DNA from 3 places in the Rhodoferax sp. GT1R46 genome. Region 3 is predicted to be linked to each of the others. Evidence: predicted binding sites of a transcription regulator. Region 3 holds the regulator's gene; each other region holds the start of a gene.
The links. Region 3 encodes HrcA, which represses chaperone genes, less so after heat shock. Its sites were predicted from a motif close to TTAGCACTCNNNNNNNNNGAGTGCTAA; they were not measured.

Region 1 (5,591 bases), on a different contig from region 3:
TGCCTGTTCTCCGAAGCAGGCAGCATTTTCGTCGATTGACCTTACCGGTGCTGACTACGCGAAGAACTTTGAGTTGACCGATCACAACGGCCAGGTTCGTCACCTGCAAGACTTCTCGGGCAAGATCGTAGTCATGTTTTTTGGCTACACCCAATGCCCGGACGTGTGCCCCACCTCCATGGCGGAGCTGGCCGAAGTGAAAAAAGCGCTGGGCAAAGATGGCGAGCGCCTGCAGGGGCTCTTCGTGACCGTGGACCCCCAGCGCGATACGCCCGAACTGCTGAAAGCCCATATGGCGAACTTTGATCCGAGCTTCCTGGCGCTCTACACCACGCCAGAAAAGCTGGTAGAACTCGCCAAGGATTACAAGGTCTATTACAAGCGGGTGGAGGGCAAAACCCCCACCAGCTACACCATGGACCACTCAGCGGGCAGCTACATCTACGACACCAAAGGCCAGTTGCGCCTGTTCACCCGCTACGGAGGCGGTGCCCAAGCGCTGACCTCAGACATTCAGATCCTGCTGAAACAGGCTTCCTAGGCGTATTCCGCCAGCGCCGTTTTCATCTTCTTCATGGCCGCCACCTCAATCTGGCGAATGCGCTCGGCACTCACACCGTATTCGGCGGCCAGATCGTGCAGCGTCATGCCGCCCGAGTTGTCGTCATTCACCTTGAGCCAGCGCTCTTCGACGATACGACGGCTGCGGGGGTCCAGCGCATCCAGTGCAGTGGCGATGCCCTCCGTCGCCAGAACATCCCGCTGGCGCGCCTCAATCATGGCAACCGGCTCATGGTTGCTATCCGTCAGGTAGGCGATGGGACCAAAGGCATCTTCACCGTCGTCAGAGGAACCCGGATCCAGCATCACGTCGCCGCCCGACAAGCGCGTCTCCATCTCCAGAACTTCCTCGGGTTTGACCTTTAGGTCACGCGCCATGGATGCCACCTGATCGGGGCTGAGTGTCTCGCGGTGCGTGCCTGTGTCGGCCGCAGCATCGTCACTTTTATAACGCTGCTTCATGGAGCGCAGGTTGAAGAACAGCTTGCGCTGGGCCTTGGTGGTTGCCACCTTGACCATGCGCCAGTTTTTCAAAATGTACTCATGTATCTCAGCCTTGATCCAGTGCAGCGCGTAGCTCACCAGACGCACGCCCTGATCGGGGTCGAAGCGTTTGACGGCCTTCATCAGGCCCACGTTGCCTTCCTGGATCAGGTCGCCGTGGGGCAGGCCGTAACCCAGATACTGGCGGGATACCGATACCACCAAACGCAGGTGCGAAAGCACTAACTTACCCGCAGCCTCAAGATCGTTGTCATTCTTGAACTTGCGTGAGAACTCCTGCTCTTGCGCCAAGGTGAGCATAGGCAAGCGATTGGCTGCCGAAATATAGGCATCCAGATTGCCCAGAGGGGGCACCAGCGACCAGGGATTGGCTACAGCCAGTGCGGCGCTCGGGGTTCCAAGTTGAAGTGTCATAGCTGAACTCCTTTTGTCATTCCGTGAATATTAGCACTCGGTATGAGCGAGTGCTAATCGATAAGTTCAATTCCCTTGATAGTTCACAACAACCAATCGCCCCGCGACCCTCGCCATTTTGTTGTGTTAGATGTTTTGGTTATTTAAAACTGATTATTCAATATTTTCAGTTTTAACGACTTGCTTTCAGAATCCATTCCATCGCAATCAACCGCACTGGAAACGCAAGCAAACCATGACACAAGGTCGCAAACTCATTCAAATCACGCTGGCCACCGTATTGGCTGGTTCGGGCTTGTGGGCTCAGGCCCAGCAAGCCGTGACCCTGCTCAACGTGTCGTATGACCCCACTCGCGAGCTCTACGTCGAATACAACGCGGCGTTCGCCAAATACTGGAAAGCCAAATCTGGCCAGGATGTCGCCATCAAGCAATCGCACGGTGGCTCCGGCAAGCAGGCGCGCTCAGTGATTGACGGGCTCGACGCCGATGTCGTCACGCTGGGGCTGGCCGGTGACATTGATGCACTGGCCCACAACGGGGGCTGGATTCCCAAAGACTGGCAAAAACGCCTGCCACACAATTCGGCGCCCTACAGCTCCACGATCGTCCTGGTGGTGCGCCAAGGCAATCCCAAGGGCATCAAGGACTGGGATGACCTGATCAAACCGGGCGTCAGCGTCATCACCCCCAACCCCAAAACATCGGGTGGCGCGCGCTGGAACTACCTGGCCGCCTGGGAGTTCGCGAAACGCAAGTTCGGTGACAAAACGACTGGAGATACCAAAGCCAAAGAGTTCGTCGCCAAGCTGTATGCCAATGTGCCGGTGCTCGACACCGGAGCCCGGGGCTCCTCCATTACCTTTGCCCAGCGCAACCAGGGCGACGTGTTCATTTCCTGGGAGAACGAGGCCTACCTGCTGGAGAAAGAGTTTGGCAGCAAGGTGGACGTGGTCTATCCATCCCTCAGCATTCTGGCCGAGCCGCCCGTCAGCGTGGTGGACAAGAACGTGGACAAGAAGGGCACCCGCTTGGTGGCAGAGGAATACCTGAAGTACCTCTATACCGAGGAAGGGCAGGACATTGCCGGCAAGAACTTCTACCGCCCGGCTGCTTCAGAAAAAGCCAGGGCCAAGTACGCCAAACAGTTCCCCATGCTGAACCTGTTCACCATCGAGCAAGCCTTTGGCGGATGGGCCAAGGCGGACAAGGATCACTTTGCCGACGGGGGCTCGTTTGACCAGATCTATTTGAAGAGGTAAATCGGTCTGTACCTCCCGTAGAGCATGCGCAAGCAGCTCCTTATTTCATAGCATGAGGTTGGGTGGCCTACATATGCTTATGCGAATTAGCAAATGAAAACTGAGTCGTTTGCGTTTGACACTTTGCTGCAGACAATGCATTTTTCGCACGACACGCACCCACATGGCAACCGCTTCCCCCACCATCATCATCGTGCCCGGCTGGCGCGACTCCGGGCCCGGCCACTGGCAAAGCCTGTGGTCTGAGCAGTTGCAGGATGTTGTGCGCGTGGTTCAGGACGACTGGATAACGCCCTCCCGCGCGGCATGGGTTGCCTCCATCACCCGCACGATTCTGGAGCAACCGGGTCCGGTGGTCATCGTGGCCCATAGCCTGGGCTGCATCGCCACCACCCACTTGCCGCTAGAGGCCACAGACCGTATTCATGGCGCGTTATTGGCCGCTCCGGCAGACCCGGAGCGCCGGGGCGTGCTGGCCGACTTTGCGCCGGTGCCCTACCAGCCGCTGCCCTACCGCAGCATTCTGGTGGCCAGCAGCAACGACCCCTATTGCCCGGTTCGCACGTCGGGCGCTTACGCCCGCGCCTGGGGCAGCGCGTTCGTCCGGCTTCAAAACGCCGGGCATATCAACATTGAATCCGGCTTTGGCCCCTGGCCGCTGGGGCTGGCCTTGCTGCAGTCGCTGGTCGGAGAGGGTGGACAACACCTGCCCTACGCGCCTTTGGTTCCTGCCCCTCTATCCCTTACCCCCAACTCCTTGGAGACCACATGAAATTCAAACAAAAAGCGACGTTAGCCCTCGCCGCCATTGCGCTGGCAGCTAGCAATTTTGTAGCAGCCCAAACGGCGCAACCCACCACCTTGCTCAACGTGTCCTACGACGTGTCGCGCGAGTTTTACAAGGACATCAACGCGGCGTTTGTGGCCAGCTACAAAAAATCCACCGGCAAAGATATCAAGATTGACCAAAGCCACGCGGGCTCCAGCGCCCAGGCGCGTGCGGTGAACGACGGCCTGGAGGCCGACGTGGTGACCATGAACACCACCACCGACATCGACTTTCTGGCCAGCACCGGCGTTGTGGCCAAAGACTGGACCAAGCGCTTTCCGCACAACGCCGCGCCCACCAGTTCCACCATGCTGTTTCTGGTGCGCAACAACAACCCCAAGGGCATCAAGGACTGGGACGACCTGATCAAACCCGGCATCCAGGTGGTGTTGGTCAACCCCAAGACCGGTGGCAATGGCCGTATGGCCTATCTGGCTGCCTGGGGTTCCGTGCGCAAAAAGGGCGGCACCGATGCGCAGGCCGCCGAATTTGTGGGCAAGCTCTACAAGAACGTGCCCGTGCTGGCCAAGGGCGGGCGGGACGCAACCAGCATCTTTTTGCAGCGCAATATTGGCGACGTGCTGATCACCTTTGAGTCGGAAGTGGTGTCAGTGGACAAGGAGTTTGGCGCAGGCAAGGTCGATGCCATCTACCCCAGCAGTTCCATCGTGGCCGAAAACCCGGTGGCCTTGGTAGAGCGCACCGTGGCCAAGAGGGGAAGCACCGAGGCCGCTCGTGCCTACCTGAACTTCCTGTACTCAGACGCAGGGCAGGAAATCGCTGCACAGCATGCCATTCGCCCCAGCAATACGGCCATCCTCAAGAAGTACGCCAGTACGTTCAAGCCCATTGCGCTGTTCACCGTAGAGGAATACTTTGGCTCGTTTGCTGAGGCCCAGAAGGTGCACTTCAACGACGGCGGCCAGTTCGACAAGCTCTACACGGTCAAATAGATGACAGTTGCTTCCCTTTCTGCGCCGCTGCACGCGCCAGGTGGCTTGGCACGCAAGCGCACGGCCCGGCGTGTGCTGCCCGGCTTCAATCTCACGCTGGGCTACACCGTCCTGTACCTGAGCCTGATCGTGCTGATACCGCTCTCGGCGCTCGTCTTCAAAACCTTCACCCTGACCTGGGAGCAGTTCTGGGCCGCCGTCAGCGGGCCACGCGTGGTGGCGTCCTACCAGCTCACGTTTGGCGCCTCGTTGTTGGCTGCCATGGTGAATGTGGTGTTTGGGCTGCTGGTGGCCTGGGTGCTGGTGCGCTACAACTTTCCTGGCAAAAAATGGGTTGATGCGCTGGTGGATTTGCCGTTTGCGCTGCCCACCGCGGTGGCCGGCATCTCGCTCACCGCGCTGCTGGCGGGCAATGGCTGGATCGGGCAATACCTGGAGCCCCTGGGAATTCAAGTTGCGTTCAAACCGGCGGGCATCGTCATCGCACTGATCTTCATCGGGCTGCCCTTTGTTGTGCGCACGGTGCAGCCGGTGCTGGAAGACGCCGAGAAAGAGCTGGAAGAAGCCGCGACCTGCCTGGGTGCCACGCGCTGGCAAACGTTCACCCGGGTGATATTCCCGTCGATTGCGCCGGCCTTGCTCACCGGCTTTGCCATGGCTTTTGCCCGCGCGATTGGGGAATACGGCTCGGTGATTTTTATCGCGGGCAACATGCCCATGGTGTCCGAGATCACGCCGCTCATCATCATCGGCAAGCTGGAGCAATATGACTACGCCGGTGCCACCGCCGTGGCGCTGGTGATGCTGGTGATTTCGTTTGCGCTCTTGCTGGTTATCAACGCACTGCAAAGCTGGCAGCGCAAGCGCTCGGGGGCAGCATCATGAGTACCGCTGCTAACTCCCGTAGCCTGCGCAACGCCAGAGCAGGCACCACCGAGGCCGCCTGGGTGCGCTACACGCTGATTGGCACCGCGCTCGCCTTCATGGCGCTGTTTCTGGTGCTGCCGCTGGCCGCGGTGTTTGCCGAGGCGCTGCGCAAAGGCTTCGGCGCCTATCTGGAGGCACTGCA
Region 2 (5,591 bases), on a different contig from region 3:
GTATGGCACGTCGCCTGTGTTGTGGGGCGAGCCCGGTACCAACGGACAGCACGCCTACTTTCAAATGCTGCATCAGGGCACCGACGTGGTCCCGGTAGAGTTTGTTGCCGTGAAGAAACCCCGGCACGATCTGCCCGGGCACCACACCCTGCTGCTGGCCAACGTGCTGGCGCAGGCACAGGCACTGATGGTGGGCCAGAGTGACCCGGATACGGTGGGTGAGGGGGGCGGCGAAGGCCCTCGGCGTTTTACCGGCAACCGCCCCAGCACCTTCTTGTTGCTCGACGATCTGACACCCGCCAGCCTGGGCGCGCTGATCGCCCTGCAGGAGCACCGCGTGTTTGTGAGCGGTGCCATCTGGGGTATCAACAGCTTTGACCAGTGGGGGGTTGAGCTGGGAAAGGTGCTGGCCAAGGATGTGGAAGCCCGGCTTGTCAGTGGTGACGCAGCAGGGCTGGACGGCTCCACCGCCGGTTTGCTGGCGAAATTAAGAGCCAAATAGGCCGCTAGCCCCCGCGGAATATGCGCAGGCAGCTATAAAAAAGAGAGCAATAAAAAACCCGCAAGGTTCGCACCTTGCGGGTTTTTTTTTGGCATGAGGGCTCGCGCCCTCAGGCAAGAAGCAATTACATGCCCATGCCGCCCATGCCGCCCATTCCACCCATATCGCCACCACCCATGCCGCCGCCAGCTCCTTCAGCCTTTGGGGCTTCAGCAACCATGCACTCGGTGGTCAACATCAAAGAGGCCACAGACGCTGCGTTTTGCAGAGCCGTGCGGGTCACTTTGGTGGGGTCCAAAATACCCATTTCGATCATGTCGCCGTAGGTGTCGTTGGCCGCATTGAAGCCGTAGTTGCCCTTGCCGGCCATCACAGCGTTCACCACCACAGACGCTTCGCCGCCAGCATTGAACACGATCTCGCGCAGTGGCGCTTCGATGGCTTTCAACACCAGTGCAATGCCGTGGTCCTGGTCCGAGTTGGAACCCTTGATCACGCCAGCAGTCTGCTTGGCGCGCAACAGAGCCACGCCGCCGCCGGCAACAATGCCTTCTTCCACTGCAGCGCGGGTAGCGTGCAGGGCGTCTTCAACGCGGGCTTTCTTCTCTTTCATTTCGACTTCGGTGGCAGCGCCAACCTTGATCACGGCAACACCGCCAGCCAACTTGGCCACGCGCTCTTGCAGTTTTTCACGGTCGTAGTCGGAAGTCGCTTCTTCGATTTGCACGCGAACTTGCTTCACGCGGGCTTCGATGTCAGCAGCAGCGCCAGCACCGTCGATGATGATGGTGTTTTCTTTGCCCACTTCGATACGCTTGGCAGAGCCGAGGTCAGCCAAAGTCACTTTTTCCAGCGACAGGCCGATTTCTTCAGCAATAACCTTGCCGCCAGTCAGGATGGCGATGTCTTCCAGCATGGCCTTGCGACGATCGCCGAAGCCTGGAGCCTTGACAGCCACAACCTTCAGGATACCGCGCAAGGTGTTCACGACCAAAGTTGCGAGGGCTTCGCCATCGACATCTTCAGCAATGATCAGCAGGGGACGACCAGCCTTGGCAACTTGCTCCAGGGTAGGCAGCAGGTCACGGATGTTGCTGATCTTCTTGTCGAACAACAGAACAAACGGGTTGTCCAGCAAAGCGGCTTGCTTTTCTGGGTTGTTGATGAAGTAAGGCGACAGGTAGCCGCGGTCAAACTGCATGCCTTCAACCACTTCGAGTTCGGATTCCAGCGACTTGCCGTCTTCAACGGTAATAACGCCTTCTTTGCCGACTTTGTCCATTGCGTCAGCAATGATCTTGCCGATGGTCTCGTCGCTGTTAGCGGAGATGGAGCCAACTTGCGCGATTTCTTTGGACGTGGTGGTGGCTTTGGAAGCCTTCTTCAACTCGGCAACCAGAACGGTAACCGCTTTGTCGATACCGCGCTTCAGGTCCATGGGGTTCATGCCAGCAGCCACGTACTTCATGCCTTCGTGCACGATGGCCTGGGCCAGCACGGTAGCAGTGGTAGTGCCGTCACCAGCGATGTCGGATGTCTTGGAAGCAACTTCCTTGACCATCTGCGCACCCATGTTTTGCAGCTTGTCTTTGAGTTCGATTTCTTTGGCAACGGACACACCGTCCTTGGTCACGGTAGGGGCGCCGAACGAGCGCTCCAGAACCACGTTACGGCCTTTAGGGCCCAGGGTCACTTTGACCGCGTTGGCCAAAATGTTCACGCCTTCAACCATGCGTGCGCGGGCTTCGCCGCCGAAAATTACGTCTTTTGCTGCCATGTTTATGACTCCGAATTCAGTTAATTAATTACTTCTCGACCACTGCAAAAAGGTCGTCTTCTTTCATGACCAACAACTCGTCGCCGTCGACCTTGACGGTCTGGCCGCTGTATTTGCCGAACAAAACGCGGTCACCGACCTTGACGTTCATGGCAATCAGGTCACCCTTGTCGTTCTTCTTGCCTGGGCCAACAGCCAAGACTTCACCTTGATCAGGCTTTTCAGCAGCGCTGTCAGGAATGACGATGCCAGAGGCAGTTTTAGTTTCGTTTTCGACGCGTTTGACAATCACGCGGTCTGCCAGAGGGCGCAGTTTCATGAGGAATCTCCTTGGTTTAAAACAGGGGTCGCGCGCCAACCTGAAGAAGTTGGTGCACATTAACTTGTGGGGCCAAGCGCTGTTAGCACTCAACTCCTACGAGTGCTAATGATAAGGCCTTTTCAGGCGATTTCAAGTCCCTGGCGGTTGTCGCTGCGAGCCACTGCGAAAGGCTGGACGCCCCCAGCAGTCAGAACAGCTTGTTCGACACCGCCACGCCACGATTGACCACCGCATCCGCGGCGCCGCGTTGACTCAAAGTATTTTTGAAGGGGAATAGACCCCTGCAGAAGCAGCCCTTTCCAGCTCTGAAAAAATGCGGGGATGACTATTTATCACCCATTGCTTCGCTGCTTGGCCACTTTTATGTTGGGTATTGTGGGCGCTCTGCCCGTCGTTGCCCAGAGCGTCGAGGCCCGCCTTTCGTCCGGTAGCGTCATCTTGTTGCGCCATGCCTTGGCACCCGGGGTTGGCGACCCCGAGCATCTGGACCTCAATGATTGCCGTACCCAGCGCAACCTGAGCGAAGAGGGACGCGCGCAAGCGCAGCGAATTGGCGCATTTTTTCGGCAACAAGGCGTGCCGGTGAGTGGGGTCTGGTCGTCGCAATGGTGCCGAACCCGGGAAACGGCAGACCTGGCCTTCCCCGGAAAACGGGTAGACCAAGCCGCCTTCAATTCATTCTTCGGAGAGCCCGATGCCGCGCCTGCCCAAACGCGCGAGGCGCGGGCCCTGCTGGACGCGTGGCGTGGCGACGGGCTTTTGGTGGTGGTAACCCACCAAGTGAACATTACTGCCTTAACCGGCGTCGTTCCAGCGTCCGGCGAGGCGGTGGTGCTTCGCCGACAAGCCGGCGCCTGGGCGACCGTGGGGCGCATTTCACCTTAGCGCGCATCCGGACAACTCACATCCGTTTTGCCCACCACACGCCCACGACGGAACCTCTGCCAATGGGGCATGCCCTGCCCTCTTGTTACAGAAGGAATAGTCCCAGTGGTTGTAGTGCGGGGTGCAGACGCGGAGATGGGTAAAACTTCGTTCATGCCAGAACATGCCGCGAAGCGTTGTGACTGAGGGGCTGCATACCGATGGGATGTTTCGCTCATCCATGCGCGACGCCACACGGACGACTGCGAGGCATACTATCTGCGCTTTTCGCTATTCATTAGATAGCGTCTTACGCATATTGCACGGGGGCTATAGCCCGATTTTGTCTTCAATCAACCTGGCATCACACCAGCAATACGTTAACGCGCTGGTTGTGTAGCATTTGTCGATCAGTTTCATGCGTTGGCAGGACAAGTCCGTCCCGCATTCAAGTCGTGCGCAACGCCATTCGAATCTCGCGTGCCAGCACCTGCCGCAGCTCGGGCCGCACATAACGACCTATCCTGACGGTCTTGCCTTGGCCCGACAACTGGATCAAAGACCGCTCGCAGGCCCCGGGCTCTACGCGCACCCAACTGCTGTGGAACTCCGATCGCTCCAACTTACCTCCACGCTCCAACTCGACCACCAGTCGACCATCGTGCAACACAATGGTTTCACCATCGGTTGCGTGACGTACCACCATCACAAAGGACACTGCCAAAACCAGCAGCTCCAACAGTGCGAAAGGGAAGATCAACGTGGCACCCTGGGACCAAAAAAATCCTGAAATACCCAGGGATATGGCAGAGAGTGACAAAAATACGGCACCAAGCTGTGCCGGCGTAACTGCGCAGTTGCGCCGTAAAAACCACTGAACGTGGTGCCCCTGAACGGTTGCAAACCGGAAAACCAGATTTGTCATGCGTCTTACCTGCATCGCCCTAACCCGCCGGGCGTTTAACAGACCCAGGGATATGCCATGGTCTTGATCGCGGATTTTAGTCAAACGACCTCACCCTGCCTGGCGGTAGGACATAGCGCATCCAACGGCGTTAGCCTAAACTGACACCTCGTCTGTAAACTGCAAGCGTGTGGGTCAAATACGGTTTTGCAACAAAGTCGTCGGAGTTGTTATGTCTCTTTCCCCTGCCACTCTTTCTTCCATCCAACAAGCGGGTCAAGCCCTGCACGATGCAACGCTCGCGGTCGGCGACAGCGTGCGTGACGGTGCTAAGCGCATGGTGGCCACCATCGCCAATCAGCCATTCCATTCTGATAGCGACAGGGCTTTCGCGAGATTCCGGGCGTTGGCGAAACTAGCACATGACCTTCAGTCATTGGAAGAGCAGTTGCGCACCCTGTACAACACCGCCTCAGAGCTGGTATCACAAGATCTGGATGTCTTGGTGGCCTTGCCGGACCCAACTGGTCGCGGCCGCAAAAAGGTGCAGATGGTTGAAAAAACCTCATCTGCCGCTGCGAATCAAATTCAGGAAGCCGAAGATGCCGTGGTGAAGGTGGCAACAACACGAAAGGTCAAGAGCAACGGCAAGCGCAAAGTGTCCAAGCCAGACAAAGCGCAGCACCTGACCGCAAACGACAACACGCTGCTGCGGTACTTGCAAAAATCATTGCGTGCAGATCATTGGACGAAATTGACTGGCTCCACGATTGCCCGGGGCGCTGGTATGGCTCTGGGCAGCGTTGGAGTGTCTTTGAATAGGCTGGTTGCGCATGGGTTGGTCAGCAAGGGAGACCAGGGACGCTACCGTTTATTGCCCTGACCAAGTGCAGATTCCAGCGAAATCCACCACCCATTCCAATCGACACCCGATCACTTATAAATGAATATTTTGCAATCAAACAAATTGCTGCTGTCGAAGTGGACTGCAGTGAAGCCAGTCGCAAAGGAAAAGCACTTTCTGGTTTCAAAAGTGGTCGAACCTGAACTCGATGGAGAAAAGTTCGAGTGGATTGACTTGGAGGCTGTTCACTCCAGATTGACACGCCGGATCAAATGGCGAGAACTTCAGGATGAAACCCAGTGGCTTCGCGGCTGGGTTTGATGGCCTGACCCCGCTGGTCGTTCTTCTGCACTATCGCGGGTATGGCAGCCAAGTGGT
Region 3 (5,591 bases):
TCAACGAGATTACGATTGGCTATATCTCGCACTTAGTCATGATGATCACGAAGAAACCTGTTAGCGTAAGCATTGTTCATGACGCGCTGGTGAGAATTTTCACGGATAAATCGTCTCTCGCAATGATTCATAACGCATTGCATATCTTTCACGCGGATGTTGCAACTCAAGTGAAGTTAGCAGCACTTTTCCCGATCGCAAAGACGGAATACGAGGCCGGATCTGGAGAGTTCCTCATTCGTCACACGAACAAGGCACGCAAGAGCATTGCCGCTATGTTCGTTCCAGGTGCCGGCGAGGCCTTTGATCCGACCAAGGTTCCACAATGGACTGCTAAGGACTTGGCTTGAACGTTAGCGATGGCACATCTCCAGGTGACTTGGCTCACTGACTCTATTTCGTGCCTGCGAAACGCTGCGCAATGCGTGCCATGAAAGTCCCATTGTTCGCTGCCATCCTGCTGCTGGCCCTTCAAGCCCAAGCTGACACCCTGCTGGGCAAGGTCATCAACGTGGTCGATGGCGACACCATCACAGTTCTGGACGACAACTACATCCAGCACAAAATTAGGTTGACTGGTATTGATGCGCCCGAGAAGCGGCAAGCATTTGGCAATGTCTCAAAGCAGAGCCTGGCCGATATGGTTGCTGGTCAATCTGTGAATGTCGAGTGGGTCAAGGTTGACAAGTACCAGCGCAGGATCGGCAAGGTGCTGCTGGATGGTCAGGACATCAACCTGGAGCAAGTCAAACGTGGCATGGCGTGGCATTACAAGGCCTATGAGCGTGAGCAACCAGCGGTTGACCGAAAGGCTTATGTTGCGGCAGAGGATGCGGCTAGAGCAGCAAAGGTGGGGCTGTGGCGGGATGCTGCACCAATGCCACCTTGGGAATTTCGCGCTACAAACTAATTACAAATGCCAATTACGCCTTTGCACTTCGGGGTACTAGCCCCAATCAACCACTTAGCCCCTAACAAGGTAAGCAATGTGTCTTTCATTCTGGTCAACCTCTGGCTTGATGCACATTCCATCATTTATGCATTGACAGGTGAAGGGTCAATCGATCACTCCAACCACTCTTTCATCGCTGCTTTAATTTATGCAACGATCATTGGAATGTGTGGAGTTCGGTCTAGCAAGTGGGTCTTTGGAGCCTTCTTAGGTGGCTTCACGCACGTCCTTTTGGACATGCTGGTTCATACCGAAATGAACCCCTTTGAGCCAATCGTTGCTGGCAACCCTGCGTACATGGGATGGATGGAGCCACTGTCCCTAGTGCTCCTTCCATTCATGATCTGGTTTATCGTTCAGAGCGTCGGGTATTTCCTTCAGTGGATGCTCGGCGTAAAAGCAACCCTTGCCGCCAGGTTTGGGCGACCACGTCTGGAATAACTCCTTTGGGCAACCTCGGCAATGCCTAAGACTAAAGCTGTTTCACCTGATTTCCACACCGTAGCTACCAACCTAAAAACTCCAATTTCCAGAAACCGATACACACCCGATAGGCTGACGCACCTCACCGCTTTATGAGGTCCGAGCTATTGAAGTCTGACTAAACAGAATGACTGGCAGTGAGAAGTCAAGTCGATAACTTTCAGACTTCTATTAGAAGTTCTAGGTACTTGTGTACCGATATACTAAAACGGATGCACAGGCTTGAAGTCTGTCGCTGAAGGGCAATGCGTGCGGAACACCAAGCCGATCAACTGCGGACGTACACTGCCCGTGCGGTAGCTTGTCAATGGTAGCGCACCAAAACCATTTCGCCCCTGTCTCTGCCCAACCCAGTGGACAGATTTCCCCATCAGATTGAGAACATGACCCAGCGATGTACCGCACTTCACTGTGCGGAGCCGGTAGCTGGCTATGCGGACCCTGAAACCATTACTCAGTCTGGACAAAGCCGAAAGCTGTGGACCCTGAATGACTATAAAAAGTCCCAACGCGGGGATATGTCGGCAAAGGGGCTGCACGAATTCGATTGCACTGGAGAGCAATGGCGCATTCTTTTCGTCAGTTTTCACAAGGACAGCATGGGACGCGGGGAGTCCTCCTTCACTTTGAATAAGGCACAAGCTTGGAGGCCGACTCCTCCCGGTAGTGACGCTGAAATATTATGGAAGTCGGCTTGTCTAAAGTATTGATTCAACCAAGGAAATCCGCCACCATTTGGAGAGTGTCAATACAGAAAATTTATTGTGGTGGTTGTGAAACCTGTTGTAAAAGAAAAAGCCTCTTGAATAACTCCAAGAGGCTTTGATTCTTTGCACCCACATCATGCACCCACATACCGTGGGAACCCGCATAGATACTGGGTTTCAAATAATGGGGTGGCTGATGGGGCTCGAACCCACGACAACAGGAATCACAACCCTGCCCGCCAAGTCCGGGTTTTCTCACGCTTGGGGCTGGAAACGGTACAAAACCATGTACTGGCGGCTACGCAGTGGCTACGCCGCAGAATCTGACCATCTAAAACAAAAAAGCCCGCTATCTTTTCAATAGCAGGATTTCTTTATATGACGCCGGAATAAATGGTGGGCCGTCACAGACTTGAACTGTGGACCAAAGGATTATGAGTCCTCTGCTCTAACCAACTGAGCTAACGGCCCAACGCAACCCGTGATTGTAGCGACCTACTTGTGGTGGCTCAGCGCGTTGCTGACCAATTTGGAGGTGATGTCCACAATCTGGATCATGCGGTCGTAGGCCATGCGGGTGGGGCCGATCACACCCAGGGTGCCTACTATCTTGCCATCCACCTCGTAGGGACTGGTGACGATGGACAGATCCTCGAAGGGCACGACCTGGCTCTCGCCACCGATAAAAATGCGCACACCTTCGGCTTGACCGGCTACGTCCATCAGCCGCATGAGCTGGGCCTTTTGCTCAAACAACTCGAACGCCCTGCGCAACTGGCCCATGTCGCTGGAAAAGTCCGATACCGCCAGCAGGTTGCGTTCACCCGAGATGATGACTTCATCCTGCGTTTCGGTAATGGCATCGGAGCTCACCGTTACGGCGGCCTGCATCAGTGTGGCAATTTCAGAACACAAGGACTCCACCTCGCCTTGAAGCCGCTCACGGACGTTCTCAATGTCCAGCCCGACGTACTGGCTGTTCAGAAAATTAGCCGCTTCCACCAGCTGGGCCTGCGAGTAGTCCAACTCGGTGAAGATGACGCGGTTCTGCACATCGCCGTCGGGCGACACAATGATGACCAAAATGCGCCGTTCCGAAAGCCGCAAAAATTCGATGTGCCGAAACACCGACGTTCGACGCGGTGCGATCACCACCCCCACAAACTGCGACAAATTGGAAAGCAGGGTCGCCGCGTTGGAGATTACTTTCTGCGGCTGATCGGGCGCGAGGATGTGCGAACCGTACTGACTTGGCTGCACCGTCAGCATGGTGTCGACAAAAAGCCGGTAGCCGCGTGCCGTGGGGATGCGTCCCGCAGAGGTGTGGGGGCTGACAATCAGACCCAGTTCCTCTAGGTCCGACATCACGTTGCGAATGGTCGCAGGAGACAATTCCAGCCCGGAAGCCCGCGACAGGGTTCGACTGCCCACCGGCTGTCCATCGGCGATGTAGCGCTCAACCAGAGCTTTCAACAACAACTTGGAACGTTCATCGAGCATTGGCACATTTTAGTGATGTAATTTGCGAATGAAGTCCAAATTCCGACACGTTGCCCTGATTGGCAAATACCACGCCAATTCCTCGGGACCGTCAGGCGCATATGCGCGTCAGGCCCTGGACGAAATCGCGCACTTCTTGATGGACCATGGTTGCGAAGTTGTGGTGGAGGAGGACACTGCCGCCAACATGGGGCTTTCCAGCTACACAGCAGCCAATGTGGCAACCATTGGTACGACCTGTGACCTGTGCCTGGTGGTCGGCGGCGATGGAACCATGCTGGGCATTGGTCGCCAGATGGCACAGTACGGCGTGCCGCTGATCGGCATCAATCAGGGAAGACTCGGCTTCATAACCGACATCCCATTTGACAATTACCAGAAGACGCTGCTGCCCATGTTGGCCGGCCTCTATGAAGAGGACCACCGCAGCCTGATGCAGGCGCGGGTGATGCGGAGTGGACATTGCGTGTTCTCGGCGTTGGCTATGAACGATGTGGTGGTCAACCGGGGCGCCACCTCGGGCATGGTGGAACTGCGCGTGGAGGTGGACGGGCACTTTGTGGCCAACCAGCGCGCCGATGGCTTGATCATTGCCACACCGACAGGCTCTACCGCGTATTCCCTATCCGCCGGCGGCCCGCTGCTGCATCCGTCCATTCCGGGCTGGGTGCTGGTGCCCATTGCGCCGCATACTTTGTCAAATCGGCCAATTGTCCTCGCCAATGTTGCGGAGGTAGCTATCGAAATAGTAGCAGGCCGTGATGCCAGTGCCAACTTTGACATGCAGTCCCTGGCATCCCTGATGCACGGCGATCGCATTGTGGTCACCCGGTCCCAGTACCAGGTGCGCTTCTTGCACCCCAAGGGCTGGACCTACTTTGACACGTTGCGCCAGAAGCTGCACTGGAACGAAGGAGTGGCTTGACCGTGGCACTTAAACGTATTGTCCTGCGGGATTTTGTGATCGTCAGTGAGTTGGAGCTTGACCTGGAAGGCGGCTTCACCGTGCTCACTGGAGAAACAGGCGCTGGCAAGTCGATCCTGATCGATGCGCTGCAGTTGGTGACCGGCGCACGAGCTGACACGGGAGTCATCCGTGAGGGTGCCAGCCGCACTGATGTAAGTGCAGAATTCGACACGCCGACCAGCGTCCGTACTCTCTTGCAGGAATCCGGCTTTGACACCGAGGACGAATTGCTGCTTCGTCGAACCGTCGACCTGCAAGGCAAAAGCCGCGCATGGATCAACGGTAGCCCCGCCACCGCGCAGCAATTGCGCACCGTGGGGGAGCAGTTGCTGGATATTCATGGCCAACATGCCTGGCAAAGCCTGACGCGCCCGGATGCCGTGCGCGGGCTGCTGGATGCCTATGCCAAGGTCTCCACCAATGCACTGGGCGCACTGTGGCTCTCTTGGCGCCAAACGCAGAATGCATTGGCTCAAGCCGTGACGGCGCAGGATTCACTGCATCGCGAAAGTGAGCGACTGGCCTGGCAAATCGCCGAAGTCGAAAAACTCAACCCCCAGCCCGAAGAATGGGATGAACTGCAAAGCAGCCACAGCCGCCTGTCCAATGGCCAGGCCCTGCTGGATGCCGCGCAAGGCGCACTCCAGCTATTGGAAGATGACGACAGTAACGTAGTCAAACTGCTGCACAGCGCGATGCAACTGCTACAACACCAGTCCCACCTGGAAGCCGACTTCAAGGACCCGGCTGATGTATTGGCATCGAGCCTGGCGCAGGTCGAAGATACCGTGCATACCCTGCGCGCGTACTTGCGCCGAACCGAACTCGACCCGGAACGTCTGGCCGAACTCGACGAACGGCTGTCAATGTGGATCTCGCTTGCGCGGCGTTATAAGCGCCCGCCTTCAGAGCTACCTGCCTTACTGGCTTCCTGGAAAGCCGAGCTTGTTCAATTGGATGCGGCGTCCGATCTTGAAGGACT

Region 1: the regulator HrcA is predicted to act here: its motif matches at 1,510-1,536, upstream of rpoH (RNA polymerase sigma factor RpoH).
Region 2: the regulator HrcA is predicted to act here: its motif matches at 2,681-2,707, upstream of groES (co-chaperone GroES).

Annotation. Positions count from the first base shown of each region.
Region 1 is NZ_JBWMBC010000005.1:46,559-52,149, reverse strand. It holds gene AC097W_RS12275 (SCO family protein) at 1-541, shown strand, start outside; gene rpoH (RNA polymerase sigma factor RpoH) at 538-1,479, opposite strand; gene AC097W_RS12265 (sulfate ABC transporter substrate-binding protein) at 1,715-2,740, shown strand; gene AC097W_RS12260 (RBBP9/YdeN family alpha/beta hydrolase) at 2,904-3,512, shown strand; gene AC097W_RS12255 (sulfate ABC transporter substrate-binding protein) at 3,509-4,522, shown strand; gene cysT (sulfate ABC transporter permease subunit CysT) at 4,523-5,407, shown strand; gene cysW (sulfate ABC transporter permease subunit CysW) at 5,404-5,591, shown strand, end outside.
Region 2 is NZ_JBWMBC010000014.1:1,163-6,753, reverse strand. It holds gene pgi (glucose-6-phosphate isomerase) at 1-502, shown strand, start outside; gene groL (chaperonin GroEL) at 627-2,279, opposite strand; gene groES (co-chaperone GroES) at 2,308-2,598, opposite strand; gene AC097W_RS20230 (histidine phosphatase family protein) at 2,965-3,486, shown strand; gene AC097W_RS20225 (DUF2244 domain-containing protein) at 3,914-4,390, opposite strand; gene AC097W_RS20220 (hypothetical protein) at 4,602-5,252, shown strand; gene AC097W_RS20215 (TIGR02450 family Trp-rich protein) at 5,313-5,534, shown strand.
Region 3 is NZ_JBWMBC010000013.1:56,439-62,029, reverse strand. It holds gene AC097W_RS20150 (hypothetical protein) at 1-350, shown strand, start outside; gene AC097W_RS20145 (thermonuclease family protein) at 431-910, shown strand; gene AC097W_RS20140 (hypothetical protein) at 989-1,393, shown strand; gene AC097W_RS20135 (surface-adhesin E family protein) at 1,819-2,145, shown strand; tRNA gene AC097W_RS20130 (tRNA-Ile) at 2,537-2,613, opposite strand; gene hrcA (heat-inducible transcriptional repressor HrcA) at 2,638-3,642, opposite strand; gene AC097W_RS20120 (NAD kinase) at 3,671-4,567, shown strand; gene recN (DNA repair protein RecN) at 4,570-5,591, shown strand, end outside.